3 regions of the Mesorhizobium shangrilense genome follow, and region 3 is predicted to be linked to each of the others. Evidence: riboswitches for the same ligand, from Rfam matches in the RefSeq annotation. Region 3 holds a riboswitch; each other region holds the start of a gene.
What was found. Region 3 has a riboswitch for cobalamin ahead of ABVQ20_RS04345 (DUF1636 family protein). Riboswitches for the same ligand answer to the same signal wherever they lie in the genome.
Positions count from the first base shown of each region.

Region 1: it holds a riboswitch for cobalamin, as region 3 does, so the genes downstream of both, ABVQ20_RS00965 (CbtB domain-containing protein) here and ABVQ20_RS04345 (DUF1636 family protein) in region 3, are expected to answer to the same signal.
Region 2: it holds a riboswitch for cobalamin, as region 3 does, so the genes downstream of both, metE (5-methyltetrahydropteroyltriglutamate--homocysteine S-methyltransferase) here and ABVQ20_RS04345 (DUF1636 family protein) in region 3, are expected to answer to the same signal.

Region 1 covers NZ_JBEWSZ010000001.1:164,245-168,757, forward strand. The annotation lists gene ABVQ20_RS00950 (aromatic ring-hydroxylating oxygenase subunit alpha) at 1-664, shown strand, start outside; gene ABVQ20_RS00955 (hypothetical protein) at 651-1,256, opposite strand; gene ABVQ20_RS00960 (CbtA family protein) at 1,387-2,133, opposite strand; gene ABVQ20_RS00965 (CbtB domain-containing protein) at 2,295-2,504, opposite strand; adenosylcobalamin (AdoCbl) riboswitch at 2,550-2,636, opposite strand; gene ABVQ20_RS00970 (histidine phosphatase family protein) at 3,045-3,617, shown strand; gene metH (methionine synthase) at 3,733-4,513, shown strand, end outside.
Region 2 covers NZ_JBEWSZ010000010.1:60,805-65,317, reverse strand. The annotation lists gene metK (methionine adenosyltransferase) at 1-111, shown strand, start outside; partial or broken gene ABVQ20_RS36780 (adenosine kinase) at 217-1,203, shown strand; cobalamin riboswitch at 1,620-1,818, shown strand; gene metE (5-methyltetrahydropteroyltriglutamate--homocysteine S-methyltransferase) at 1,912-4,281, shown strand.
Region 3 covers NZ_JBEWSZ010000001.1:831,894-836,406, reverse strand. The annotation lists gene ABVQ20_RS04360 (NuoB/complex I 20 kDa subunit family protein) at 1-241, opposite strand, end outside; gene ABVQ20_RS04355 (NADH-quinone oxidoreductase subunit A) at 232-597, opposite strand; gene ABVQ20_RS04350 (winged helix-turn-helix domain-containing protein) at 930-2,129, shown strand; cobalamin riboswitch at 2,159-2,365, shown strand; gene ABVQ20_RS04345 (DUF1636 family protein) at 2,404-2,832, shown strand; gene cobW (cobalamin biosynthesis protein CobW) at 2,835-3,872, shown strand; gene ABVQ20_RS04335 (cobaltochelatase subunit CobN) at 3,892-4,513, shown strand, end outside.

The DNA of each region.
Region 1 (4,513 bases), 670 kb from region 3:
CGCGCTCGCGCCGGATTCGCACTATGCGGCCTTCGCCGCCCGGGTCGAAGAAGCCGGGCTCGGCATAGGCCCCTTCGCCGGTCCATGGTGGCAGGTCGAGCGCTTTCCGCTCAACAAGGGGCATGTCGGGCTCACCATCGACGGCGCGCTTGCCTGCCGGAAGCTGATGGTCGAGGGCGCCGGCGACATCGGCTCGCTGCGCTGGGCCATCGAGCCGCACAGTTTCTGCCATTCGACCGCCGATACCACGGTCTATTTCAGCGCCATGCCGACCGCGGCGGGAGAGACGGTGGTGACCTGCAAATGGCTCGTCCACAAGGACGCGGTCGAGGGCGTCGACTACGACGTCGAGCATCTCACCGCCTTGTGGAACGTCACCAATCTCCAGGACCGGGACCTGGTGGAGGTCAATCAGCGTGGCGTGAACTCGGTGGGGTATGTACCCGGGCCCTACAGCCTGCCCGACGAAGCCTATGTCCTGGCCTTCGCCGACTGGTATTGCGACAAGGCCATGGACTATATCGCGGCGCGCACGGGCGTGGACGCAAGGCCAATCGAACTGCGCGGCGTGATCTCCGGCGCCGTCGTGAGCAACCTCACGCCGGCCGGGGAATTGCAGGCAAGCCCGGGTCGGGCTCCGCTTGCAACTACTAGACCGGATTGACGCCGCTGGCATCATCGCGGCGCCGGGCCTTTGGACCCGCAAGCGCCAGCACGCCCGCCGTGAGCAGCAGCGCCAGCATGGCGAAAGTGACCAGGCTGGGAACGTGGAAGAAAATGCCGCTCCAGCCGGGCGAGATCACGTTCGCGGTGTTGAAGGCTTCGCCGCTGAACCGGCACATCACGAACGATGCCTGGTTGCGGACCATGTCGGCGTCGATGTCGGAGATCAGTGCGTCGACGGCCTGCTTCTGGTCACCCATCTCCCGCATGTAGACCAGCAGCGCCTGCGCCGCCGACAGATAGGCATGGCTGCATTCGTTGAAGGGGCTTTCCTCGTCGCGCAGGCTGCCGGGCACCAGGCCCCACAGGCAGTAGCTGTACTGGATGTTGCCGTAGTTCATCAGCCGCCGGAACGTCAGGTCGGTCCGTTGCTGGCGCGCGGCAAGGTCGAGGATCCTGCCGCGATAGTCATGGATGACAGCCATCTGGCCGTGGGTGAGGCTGGGTATCGCAATGCCGCTGGTCGGTCCGCCGACGCTGCCGCCATGGGCGGCGGCGGGAGCGGCAAAAGCGAAAAGCAGAACGGCGCCCACGAGGGACGCCGCCGCAAGGCGCATTGAACGGTTAATGCGCCGAAGCATTGCTAAAGCGCGACGCGCTTTAGTTTTTTGTTTTTGTGCATGTCGTTCTCCCAAAACCGGAGCCACTTTTGGGCGACATGCATTAGCGCATGGCCGGCCGTTTGGAGACCGGACGGCTAAGCTGGCCGCCATAGCTGCGTTCGACCAGGGCGCCGAAGACGAGGCCGAGGGTCGTCCACAGCACGACGTGGATGCCGAGCGAGGCGACGCGGAAGCGCCAGAGCAGGTCAGCCGAGAACTTTTCAGGCACTTCGTTGATGGGCGGCAGCGCGTACTGGACGAGGGCGATGAAGATGATGAACGCCGCACCGGCGATGATCGTCGCGTTCCAGGCGCCATACTGCGCCCACAGCCGCCGCGCCAGCGCCACGGCGGCGATCAGCGCCGCGATGGAAACCATCAGCATGACGAAGTACAGTTCCGTGCGCGCGCCGATCGTATCGCCGTTGCCGACCGAGGGCGGATTGGCCGGATATTTGATGTAGGGCACCAGGACGATGGCGACGAAGCCGGCCAGCGCCAGGAGGGCGGCGGTGCCGCGCGGACCGAAATTGCTGACGCGGCCATAGGTATAGGCAAACACCAGCGAGAACAGCCCGCCGACCGCCGCGCCATAGACCAGCACGCCGGTCAACAGGCCAAGGCCGGCCTGTGTCGAGCGGCTGACGATTTCGGGTTCAGGCGCTTCGCCTGCGGCCTGGGCGTTGGCCTCCTCGAAGGCGATGGCGCGGTCGACCTGCGGCTCGCCGTAGATCCTGGCGAAGCCGAATGCGAGAATGCCGGCGAAGATGCCGACCAGCATCCCGCGAAGAAGAAGATTTCCAACCATGACCGTTGTCCCCACGGCATGATGCGCTGCCGGTTGGGCAGGGATCATGCGTTTGTTGCATGTTCATTGCATTGCAAGACCGTAACGCGTCCCTGAAGGACGCGCGGCCTAAAGCACTATGTCAATTGCCCGAAGCGCGGCGCGCTTCCGGGCGGAATGCATCAGTGACAGGGGAAGCCAAGCAGGTGGCGGCCGTCATGCACGAACTCGTGCACACCCATGCCGGAGATCAGCGAGGTCGCGCCTTGCTCCGCGCCGATGAAATAGATCGCCAGCATCAGGAGAAGACCGCCGAAGATCGCCCACGGCAAAAGTTCTTTTACAGGGATAGCAACCGGACCGTAGGCGGGTGCGAAAGTAGCGTTGGACATATGGACCTCTCCTGGGATGCTGCGTCCCGTTCCTCAAACTTCAGCTACGGGAGAAGGCCTGACTTTCAGCAACAACATTGCCGATCACAGTGGCGCGACCGTGCCGGATTTACACCGGCTTCCAAACCCGTATCGTTGAAGACCATATCCACCGGATCGATAGCCGTCAACGAATTGTGGGTGGTGGCGGTATGCCAGTTTGAAATTAGACGCGCGCTACTCGGATCCGGCACGATTCTTATATGCTTGACGCAAAGCACGGAGCATTGGCGTGGCAGACGAAGGCGACCTGAACCGGAATAACCAGCGCTTGCTGCGCAAAACTGAATTCAAGGGCACGGACCATCTTCAGTATATCTGGGCCGTCCAGTGTGAACGGGAAGCCTGCGGACACGTCTATGGTGCCAATGGCTCGGACTTCCATCATCGCCGTTGCCCGAAGTGCGACGGTGGGGCGCCGGGAATATAGTATGTCAACGAAACTAGAGGTCCGGGCGTACCTGCGGAATCCTGCGCTCGGTGAATGAAATAGGCAGTCTCATGCTCGTACGCCTCACCATGATCCGCAGCGGGGCAACGCTGGCGACGCGCAAGGGGGCGTTCGCGCTCGACGAGGCGCTGGAGCCGCGCGCGCATGGGCTGGCGGCGGCGGTTGGGGCGGGATTGCGCCGTGCTAACCGGGTGCTGACGAGCCCGATGCTGCGAGCCCGGCAGACCGCCGAGGCGATGGCGCTGCAGGCTTCCGTCGAGCCTCTTCTGATGGATCAGGACCATGGACGTTGGGCAGGCAAGAGTCTTGAAGAGGTTCACGGGGACGACCCTGAGGGCATCGCGGCCTGGCTTGGCGACCCCGATGCTGCCCCGCATGACGGCGAATCGCTGGCCGATGTGTCGCGCCGGGTTTCGGCCTTCATGGACGGGCTGATGGCGGAGCATGGCCATACGATCGCGGTGACGCATGCCAGCGTCATCCGCGCGGCAATAGTCCATGTCCTCGGCGCGCCGCTTTCCGCCTGCCGCAGGATCGATATCGAGCCGCTGGGCGTCACCGAATTCTCCAGCGACGGACGCCGCTGGATGCTGCGGGTCACCAGGCCGGAGAAGGCCGATTGAGCGGACGACAACCAACGCCTTGGAAAGCGGCGTGACAAACAACGCTTGAAGGCGTATGTTGACATAAAGATGTCTTTATGTGACTTGGGTTAAGCTGTCGCCCCAAGGATAAAAAATGTCGCAGAATTCGCCATCGCTGGACGATCTCCTGGGCCCTGTCGCGGCCAAGCCCGACGGTTCGGAGGTGCTTGCGGCGCTGACCGCGGCGGCACGGGAACGCATCCTCATCCTCGACGGCGCCATGGGCACGCAGATCCAGGGGCTCGGCTTTAACGAGGATCATTTCCGCGGCGAGGTCTTTGCCGGCTGCGCCTGCCACCAGCAGGGCAACAACGACCTCTTGATCCTGACGCAGCCTGGGGCGATCGAGGAGATCCACTATCAGTACGCCATTGCCGGCGCGGATATCCTCGAGACCAACACCTTCTCCTCGACTTCGATCGCCCAGGCCGATTACGGCATGGAGGACGCCGTCTATGCGCTGAACCGCGATGGCGCGCGACTGGTGCGGCGCGCCGCGAAAAGGGCTGAGCAGGAAGACGGCAAGCGCCGGTTCGTCGCCGGCGCGCTGGGGCCAACCAACCGCACCGCGTCGATGTCGCCGGATGTCAACAATCCCGGCTATCGCGCTGTAAGTTTTGACGATCTGCGCCTCGCCTATGGCGAGCAATTGCGCGGGTTGATCGATGGCGGCGCCGACATCATCCTGATCGAAACCATCTTCGACACGCTGAACGCCAAGGCGGCGATCTTCGCCTGCAACGAGATCTTCATCGAGAAGGGCGTGCGCCTGCCGGTGATGATTTCGGGCACCATCACCGATCTCTCCGGCCGCACATTGTCGGGCCAGACGCCGACCGCCTTCTGGCATTCGGTGCGCCATGCCAGCCCCTTCA
Region 2 (4,513 bases), on a different contig from region 3:
CGCAAGACCGCGACATACGGACACTTCGGCCGTGAAGAGCCGGAGTTCACCTGGGAAAGGACGGACAGAGCTGACGACTTGCTGCGTGAGGCAGGACCGGCAGCTGCGTGAGGCGCCGATATTGGGTCCAGCGACATGCGGCAACCCATTCCAACTCGTCAAACCCGCGCCCGGCCGGCGCGGCAGAAAGCCGGCGGGTTCTTGGCGGAGACATTGATGCCGGATTATGACGTGCTTTGCATCGGCAATGCCATTGTCGACATCATCGCCCAGTGCGACGAGGAATTCCTCAAGACCAACGGCATCATCAAGGGCGCGATGAACCTCATCGACACCCACCGCGCCGAACTGCTCTACAGCCGCATGGGCCCGGCGATCGAAGCGTCCGGCGGCAGCGCCGGCAACACGGCGGCCGGCGTCGCCAGCTTCGGCGGCCGAGCCGCTTTCTTCGGCAAGGTCTCGAACGATGCGCTCGGCGAAATCTACGCCCACGACATCCATGCGCAGGGCGTCGCCTTCGACACCAAGCCGCTCAAGGGCGAGCCGCCGACGGCGCGCTCGATGATCTTCGTCACTCCCGACGGCGAGCGTTCGATGAACACCTATCTCGGCGCCTGCGTCGAGCTCGGGCCGGAGGATGTCGAGGCCGACAAGGCTTCCGGTGCCAAGATCACCTATTTCGAGGGCTATCTGTGGGACCCGCCGCGCGCCAAGGAGGCCATCCGGCAGACGGCCAAGCTGGCGCACGCGGCGGGCCGCGAAGTGTCGATGACGCTGTCGGATTCGTTCTGCGTCGACCGCTACCGCGACGAGTTCCTCGACCTGATGCGCTCGGGCACCGTCGACATCGTCTTTGCCAACAGCCACGAGATCAAGTCGCTCTACCAGACATCGTCATTCGACGAGGCGCTGGCACAGATCCGCAAGGATTGCCGGATCGCCGCCGTGACCCGCTCGGAAAAAGGCTCGGTCATCGTGCGCGGCGACGAGACCGTGGTCATCCAGGCGACCGCGATCAAGGAACTGGTCGACACGACCGGCGCCGGCGACCTCTATGCCGCCGGTTTCCTGCACGGCTACACGCAAGGCCGCGACCTCAAGACCTGCGGCGACCTCGGCTCACTGGCCGCCGGTCTGGTGATCCAGCAGATCGGCCCAAGGCCAAGGCAGAATCTGCGCCGCGAGGCGGAACAGGCGGGGCTACATCAGGTGGGCATTTCCGCGACGAGCTGCCCATCTCCCCGTTGTGCAGGCGGTCCAGGCAAGCGCGGGTAAATCGAAATGTCGCATGCCCATCCGTGAAAGCTGGCGGCTTTCCGTCTGAGTTTCTGGTTGTCGAGGCTCAGGAACGTTGACGCAAATGCCGGTAACAGTTCCAGGCGATCTTGATCATCACGACGCTGACATTTGCCGCAAGTCGTTCAAAGAGCGAATCATGTGATTCGCAGATTTGCCGGCCGCTCAGCGCACAGCTTGCGCGGACTGGAGAGTGGCTGCAGCGCCAACAGCTCACGACAACGATCAAAGCGACTTTGGCAACACGCCGATAAGTGCACGGCGCAATCACATAAACACATAAACATTTCGTTATGCTGGATTGACAAGAGCGCGGACTGCTGTGATTGTCGGCGGGTCGTGGTTCTCCGTACGGCGCTGCCGCAACGGAGCTAAGAGGGAAGCCGGTGCGATGCCGGCGCTGCCCCCGCAACTGTTAGCGGCGAGCCAACCCAGCAATGTCACTGAGGCGAACAGCCTCGGGAAGACGGGCAGAGGCTGTGACCCGCGAGCCAGGAGACCTGCCACGGCGAACAACGTCCACGGGCGGGGTGTCTCGGTGGCCGCGGCAGCCCGGCGTTCATGCCGGCCTGCTAGCGCCTTCCTTGCCCCACGCCCCAACCATCGGGGTATGGCATGACTATCTCTCAGCAAATTCCTGTTGCAACGCTCGGCATGCCGCGTATGGGTCGCCGGCGAGAACTGAAATTCGCGCTTGAAAGCTACTGGTCCGGAAAATCTTCCGCTGCCGACCTTCTGGCGACGGCGAAGGCGCTCCGTGCCGCTAACTGGAGGGAGCAGCACGATTGCGGCGTATCGAAAATTCCGTCGAACGACTTCTCACTCTACGACCATGTGCTCGACACTGCAGCCATGGTCGGCGCCGTGCCGTCCCGTTACGCATGGAAGGGCGGCGAGGTCCCACTCGACATCTACTTCGCGATGGCGCGCGGCAAGCAGGGTGAGACCGCAGGTTGTGGACATGCCGGCCACGAGCATGTGGCTCAGGGGCACCGCTCGACCGCGATGGAAATGACCAAATGGTTCGACACCAACTATCACTACATCGTGCCGGAGCTGACCGACGATCAGACCTTCGCCCTCTTGTCTATGAAACCGGTCGATCACTTCCTCGAGGCTAAAGCCCTCGGCATTCACACACGCCCGGTCATCCTTGGACCGGTCACCTTCCTCAAGCTGGCGAAGTCACCTGCCGAAGGTTTCAATCCGATAGCGCTTCTGCCGCGGCTGTTGCCTGTCTACGAGGAACTCCTGCGGAGGCTGAAGCTTTCGGGAGCCGACTGGGTGCAGATTGATGAGCCGGCGCTTGTGCTCGATCTTAACCCGAACGAACGAGCTGCATTCGAATTCACCTACGGCCAGCTGTCGAAAGCCGCGCCCGAGTTGAAGATCATGCTGGCTACCTATTTCGGGCCGCTGGAAGATAATCTCGAGACCGCGATTTCCCTACCCTTGGCGGGCCTGCATCTCGATCTCGTGCGCGCTCCCGAGCAGTTGGAGACGGTTGGTCGGCTCGCACCGAAGGATCTGGTGCTCTCGCTTGGCTTGATCGACGGCCGCAACGTCTGGCGCGCGAACCTGCCTGCGATTCTCGACCGCATCAAGCCGATCGTCGCCGGCTGGCCCCTAGACCGCGTCGAGATCGCGCCGTCCTGCTCGATGCTTCATGTGCCGATCGACCTGGGGATGGAGACCGCGCTCGATGTGGACGTCAGTTCGTGGCTGGCATTCGCGGCCCAGAAGACCGAAGAGCTGGTCGTGCTGGCCCAAGCCTTGTCCGAAGGCAGGCAGGCCGCAGTAGGCGCATTGAAAGCTTCTGCCGAGGCTGCCGCCGCGCGCGCAATGTCCACAAAGGTCCATGATCCGCTCGTCGAGGGGCGGATCGCCAGCATTGACGGCGGCATGAAGCAACGAAAGAGCGCATTTGCCGAGCGTTCCAAAGTCCAAGCTGGCACGCTCGGCCTGCCGCCGTTCCCTACGACGACCATCGGGTCCTTTCCGCAGACGCCGGAGGTGCGCAAGGCGCGCTCCGCTCATGCGAAGGGCGAACTGAGCTATGTCGACTACGAGACCTTCCTGAAGAAGGAGACCGAGGCTGCTATTCGCTGGCAGGAGGAGATCGGGCTGGACGTGCTGGTGCACGGCGAGTTCGAACGAAACGACATGGTGCAGCATTTCGGCGAGCAACTGTCCGGCCTCGCCTTCACCCAGCATGGCTGGGTGCAGAGCTATGGCTCCCGCTACGTGCGCCCTCCCATCATTTTCGGCGACGTATCGCGGCCCAATCCGATGACGGTGCGCTGGTGGCAATTTGCCCAGTCGCTGACGGAAAAACCGGTGAAGGGAATGCTCACAGGCCCGGCGACCATTCTTAACTGGTCTTTTGTTCGCGACGACGTATCCCGCGCCGAGGCCTGCCGCCAGATCGCGCTCGCCATCCGCGATGAAGTGGCGGACCTCGAAAGAGCCGGCGCAAGGATGATCCAGATCGACGAGGCCGCGTTTCGCGAAGGCCTGCCACTGCGCAAGTCCGACTGGAAAGTCTACCTCGATTGGGCTGTCGAATGCTTCCGGCTCGCTTCAACGGGTGTAGAGGACGCGACCCAAATCCATACTCACATGTGCTATTCGGAGTTCAACGAGATCATCGACGCGATCGCTGAAATGGATGCGGATGTAATTTCGATTGAGACGTCGCGCTCGAAAATGGAACTGCTAGACGCCTTCAAGAGCTCCAAATATCCGAACGAAATCGGTCCCGGAGTCTACGACATTCACTCACCACGTGTCCCGGAAGTTGGCGAGATTTCGGATCTCGTCATGCTTGCCCGCGAGCGACTGTCCGACGGCCAACTGTGGGTAAATCCGGACTGTGGCCTCAAAACACGCAAATGGGAGGAGGTCCGCCCTGCCCTCATGAACATGGTCGCGGCAGTATGCGCGCTGCGGAAGAAAGTGCAGGCCGGAGGATTTCCTGATTCCTAACCATGTGGTGATTTACCAGCTGCCGCATGTCGGCCGTGAATTTGCCAAAACGATTACTTCTTGGAAATGAATCATTCAACGAAAGCTACAATTTCCCTTCGGCAGGTTCGCGTTGCTGGTCAGGGGTAGCAATCAATTCGATCAAGTTCTCCGGCAGAGGTCTAGGCTCGATGTCGAGGCTGCAATCTTCTGCAGGCTATCGGTGCGCGCCGCTCAGATGTGGTGAACGAGG
Region 3 (4,513 bases):
AGGTGTGGATCATCTCGACCGCGCAGCAGGCGAGGCCGAAGGTCATGAACATCAGCGAGCCGCTGCGTGCCCAGGTGATCAGCGCTTCCGTCGAGGTGACGAGAAAACCCTTGTCGGCCAACTCATTGTTGATTTCGAGGAAGAAGGGATCGTCCTCCCCCACCGGCCTGCCGGTGTTGGGATCGATGAGACCCTTGGGCTTCGGCGCGACGAGCGTGCCGGAACTGTCGCTCAATCCCATTCCAGCGCTCCTTTTTTCCATTCATAGGCAAAGCCGATGGTCAGCACCGCCAGGAAGACCATCATCGACCAGAAGCCGAGCATGCCGATCTTCGAGAAAGACACCGCCCATGGGAACAGGAAGGCAACTTCCAGATCGAAGATGATGAACAGGATCGACACCAGGTAGAAGCGGATGTCGAATTTCATGCGGGCGTCGTCGAACGAGTTGAAACCGCACTCGTAAGCGGAAAGCTTTTCGGGATCGGGGTTGCGGTAGGCCACCAGGAAGGGCGCCGCCAGCAGCGCAAGGCCGACCACAAGTGCCACGCCGATGAACAGGACGATGGGCAGGTATGAACCTAGAAGTGCGTTCATGCTCGGCTTTCCGTTGGCGCCAATCCACTTTGATTACAGCACCAGACCCACTTGCGGAAGCGTGACAGTTTAACCGCTGAACCGTTTTAGGGGCTCTATGCTGCAACGCGGCGAGGGTTAGCGCAGCGCTTTCGGCGAAGCAAGTCAAACCTTGTTCAAAACACCGACCTGGACGGCATATACGGGGAAACTGGTCCGATACGCTCCTGTTTGATTTCCTTCACTTTTTACTCCACTTTTCTCTCCTGACATATATCCCGCCAAAACCCTGCTAGCATTCCGCGGAATCACGATCTTACTCCATCCCGAACCCCCATCAGAGTCGCACCCGCATGAAGGAAAAAATCTCGCTTCCCATGGCCCGGCGCATCGCTCTTGCCGCCCAGGGTTTCATGGACGCCAGACCGGCCGGCACGCCCGATCGACGCCATCTCGGTCGCGTGCTCGCCCGTACCGGCCTGCTGCAGATCGATTCCGTCAGCGCGGTGGTGCGCGCTCATTATATGCCGCTCTATTCGCGGCTTGGCCCCTACCCGCTCGCTTTGCTCGACAACGCCGCGGTGACGCGCAAGCGCACGGTGTTCGAATACTGGGCCCACGAAGCCTCCTTCCTGCCGGTCGAAACCTACCCGCTGATGCGCTGGCGGATGGAACGGGCCGAGCGTGGCGATGAAATGTATACCGGGCTGGCCAAATGGGGGCGTGAACATGCCGCCTATGTCGAAGAGATCTACCGGCACGTCGTTGATCGGGGCCCGATCGCGGCTTCCGCGCTGGAAGGTCAGAAAGGCTCGGGCGGCTGGTGGGGCTGGAGCCATGCCAAGCACGCCTTCGAATGGCTGTTCTGGGCCGGGCGCATCACCACGGCGCACCGTCGCGGTTTCGAGCGATTCTACGATCTGCCAGAGCGCGTACTGCCGCAGGCGATCCTAGATCTGCCGGTGCCCGCCGCCGAGGACGCGCACCGCGAATTGCTGCGAATCTCCGCCCGCGCCCACGGCGTGGCGACGGCCGGCGACCTGCGCGACTATTTCCGCCTCTCCCCCGCCGACATGAAGGGGCGGCTCGAGGAACTGATCGATCTCGGCGAGTTGATGCCGGTGCGCGTCGAGGGCTGGGACAAGCCGGCTTACCTTCACAAGGACGCGCGCCTGCCACGAAAAATCGAGGCCCGCGCCCTGCTGGCGCCTTTCGATCCGGTCGTCTTCGAACGATCGCGCTCGGAGCGCCTGTTCGATTTCCGCTACCGCATCGAGATCTATACGCCGGCTGACAAGCGGCAATACGGCTATTACGTCCTGCCGTTCCTGCTCGGTGACAGGATCGTCGCGCGCGTCGACCTCAAGGCCGACCGCCCGGCGAGCGTGCTGCGCGTCCATGCCGCCTATGCCGAACCCGGCGCGCCGCCTGAAACCGCCGCCCAGCTCTTCGAGGAATTGAAGCAGATGCAAGGCTGGCTCGGGCTTGAACGCATTGAAGTGACGCCGGCTGGTGATCTGGGTCCGGCGCTGGCCGACATCGCCGTGTCGTAAGCTCGCGTTGACACCGCTGCCCGCAAAAGCCTAAATCCGCTCCAGACGGTCTCTTCTCTTCAAAGGGAGGAGCCAAGAGGGAATGCGGTGCGGGATCGAAAATCCCAAATCCGCGGCTGTCCCCGCAACTGTAAGCGACGAGCCGAAGCCGAAAACCACTGGGATGTTCCCGGGAAGGCGGCTACCCAAGGCGATGACCCGCGAGCCAGGAGACCTGCCGTCTGCGACAAGAAGAATCCGATCGCCCGGCGGGTTTCCGGGCAAGGAGCAAGATTTGGATCACGACAGCAGTCTTTCGGCTGGAAGAGCGGATTTTTCATCCGGCCATGACAATGCCCTCGAAAAGGTCACCGTCATCGTCTGCGCATCATGCCGCGACGAAACCGGCTCCGACGCCCATCCCCGCGCCGGCGAACTGCTGGCCGAAGATACGCGCCGCGCCGCATCCGGCGAAGATATCCGCATCCGCAGCGTCGAATGTCTCGGTAACTGCAAGCGCCGGCTCAGCGCGGCCATCCTGCGCGATGGCTGCTGGAGCTACGTCTTCGGCGACCTGACCGCGACCAGCGGCGCCGATCTGGTCACCGGCGCAAAACTCTTCGCCACCTCGACCGATGGCCTCATTCCGTGGCGTGGCCGTCCCGATAGCCTCAAGCGCGGCCTTGTTGCCCGCATCCCTCCCCTCGACATGTTGAAGGACTGACCATGACCGCTTCCGTCTCTCGTGTTCCCTGCACCGTCATCACCGGCTTCCTCGGCGCCGGCAAGACGACGCTGGTCCGCCATCTCCTGGAAAACGCCGGCGGCAAGCGTATTGCGATCATCGTCAACGAATTCGGCGACATCGGCATCGACGGCGAAATCCTCAAGGGCTGCGGCATCGACACCTGCCCGGAGGAAAACATCGTCGAACTGGCCAATGGCTGCATCTGCTGCACCGTCGCCGACGACTTCGTGCCGGCGCTCGACCAGATCCTGTCGCTGACGCCAAAGGTCGACCACATACTTATAGAGACGTCGGGCCTCGCTCTGCCCAAGCCGCTGGTTCAGGCCTTTCAGTGGCCGACAGTGAAGAGCCGGGTAACGGTCGATGGCGTTATCGCCGTGGTGGACGGCCCGGCGCTGGCCGAAGGCCGTGTTGCCAACGATATGGAAGCCCTGCAGGCGCAGCGCGTTGAGGACGAGACGCTCGACCACGACGATCCGGTCGAGGAAGTGTTCGAGGACCAGATCGCTTGCGCCGACCTGATCATCCTGTCGAAGAGCGACCTGATGGACGCCGCCGGTTCGGCCCGCGCCAACGCCATCATCAACGAACACTCCGCCCGTGCCGTGAAGATCGTGCCGACGTCTCACGGCAAGGTCGATCCCTCCGTGCTGCTTGGGCTTGGTCTCGCCGTCGAGGACGACATCGAGAACCGCAAATCCCATCATGACGGCGCATTCGACCACGAGCATGACGACTTCGACACGTTCATTGTCGACATTGCCTCGATCGCCAATCCCGACGAACTGGCAAAGCGCGTCGCCACCGTAGCCGAAGAAGAGAACGTGCTGCGCGTGAAGGGCTTCGTGGAGGTCGGCGGCAAGCCGATGCGGCTTTTGCTGCAGGCCGTCGGCCCGCGCGTCAACCATTACTACGACCGCGCCTGGACCCCCGAGGACGACCGTCGTTCGCGTCTCGTCGTCATTGGCCTCAAGGGGCTGAACCGTCCGGCGATCGAGCGTATACTCGCCGGCTGATTTTCAGACACGGGCCGCGATGCACATCCTCACCACGACATCCGCCTCGCTCGACGATCTCGCCGAGCCCGTCGATCTGCGGCAGACGCCGGCGGATATCGTGGCCCTGTCCTTCACCGACAGCGATCTCGCCGGACTGGCGGCGGCCTGGAAAGCCGATGCCGGCCGCCTGCCCTCGATGCGGCTGGCGGCGCTGCGTGACCTGCGCCATCCCATGTCCGTCGACCTCTGGGTCGACAGCGTCGCCCGCCATGCCAAGATCATCCTGGTGCGCATCCTCGGCGGCTACGACTGGTGGCGCTACGGCTGCGACCAGCTTGCCTCGACCGCCCGCGCACGCGGCATAAAACTGGCGCTGCTGCCCGGCGAATGCCGCGACGAGGATCTGCGCCTGATCGAAGCCTCGACGCTGCCGCGCGAGGAGCTCGACGGCCTGCTCGACTATTTTCGCGAGGGTGGCCCGGCGAATATGAGCGCGCTGGTGCGGCGACTGGCTGGGTTGGCAGGGTTGCAGGCAGAAGTTGTCGAGCCAGTCACAGTCCCCAAAGCCGGCTACTACGAACCGGATCGCGGTGTGGTTCCCCTCCCCCTCGAGGGGAGGGTCCAGCCGCAGGCCGGGGGTGGGGTCGCTGCGGCAGTGC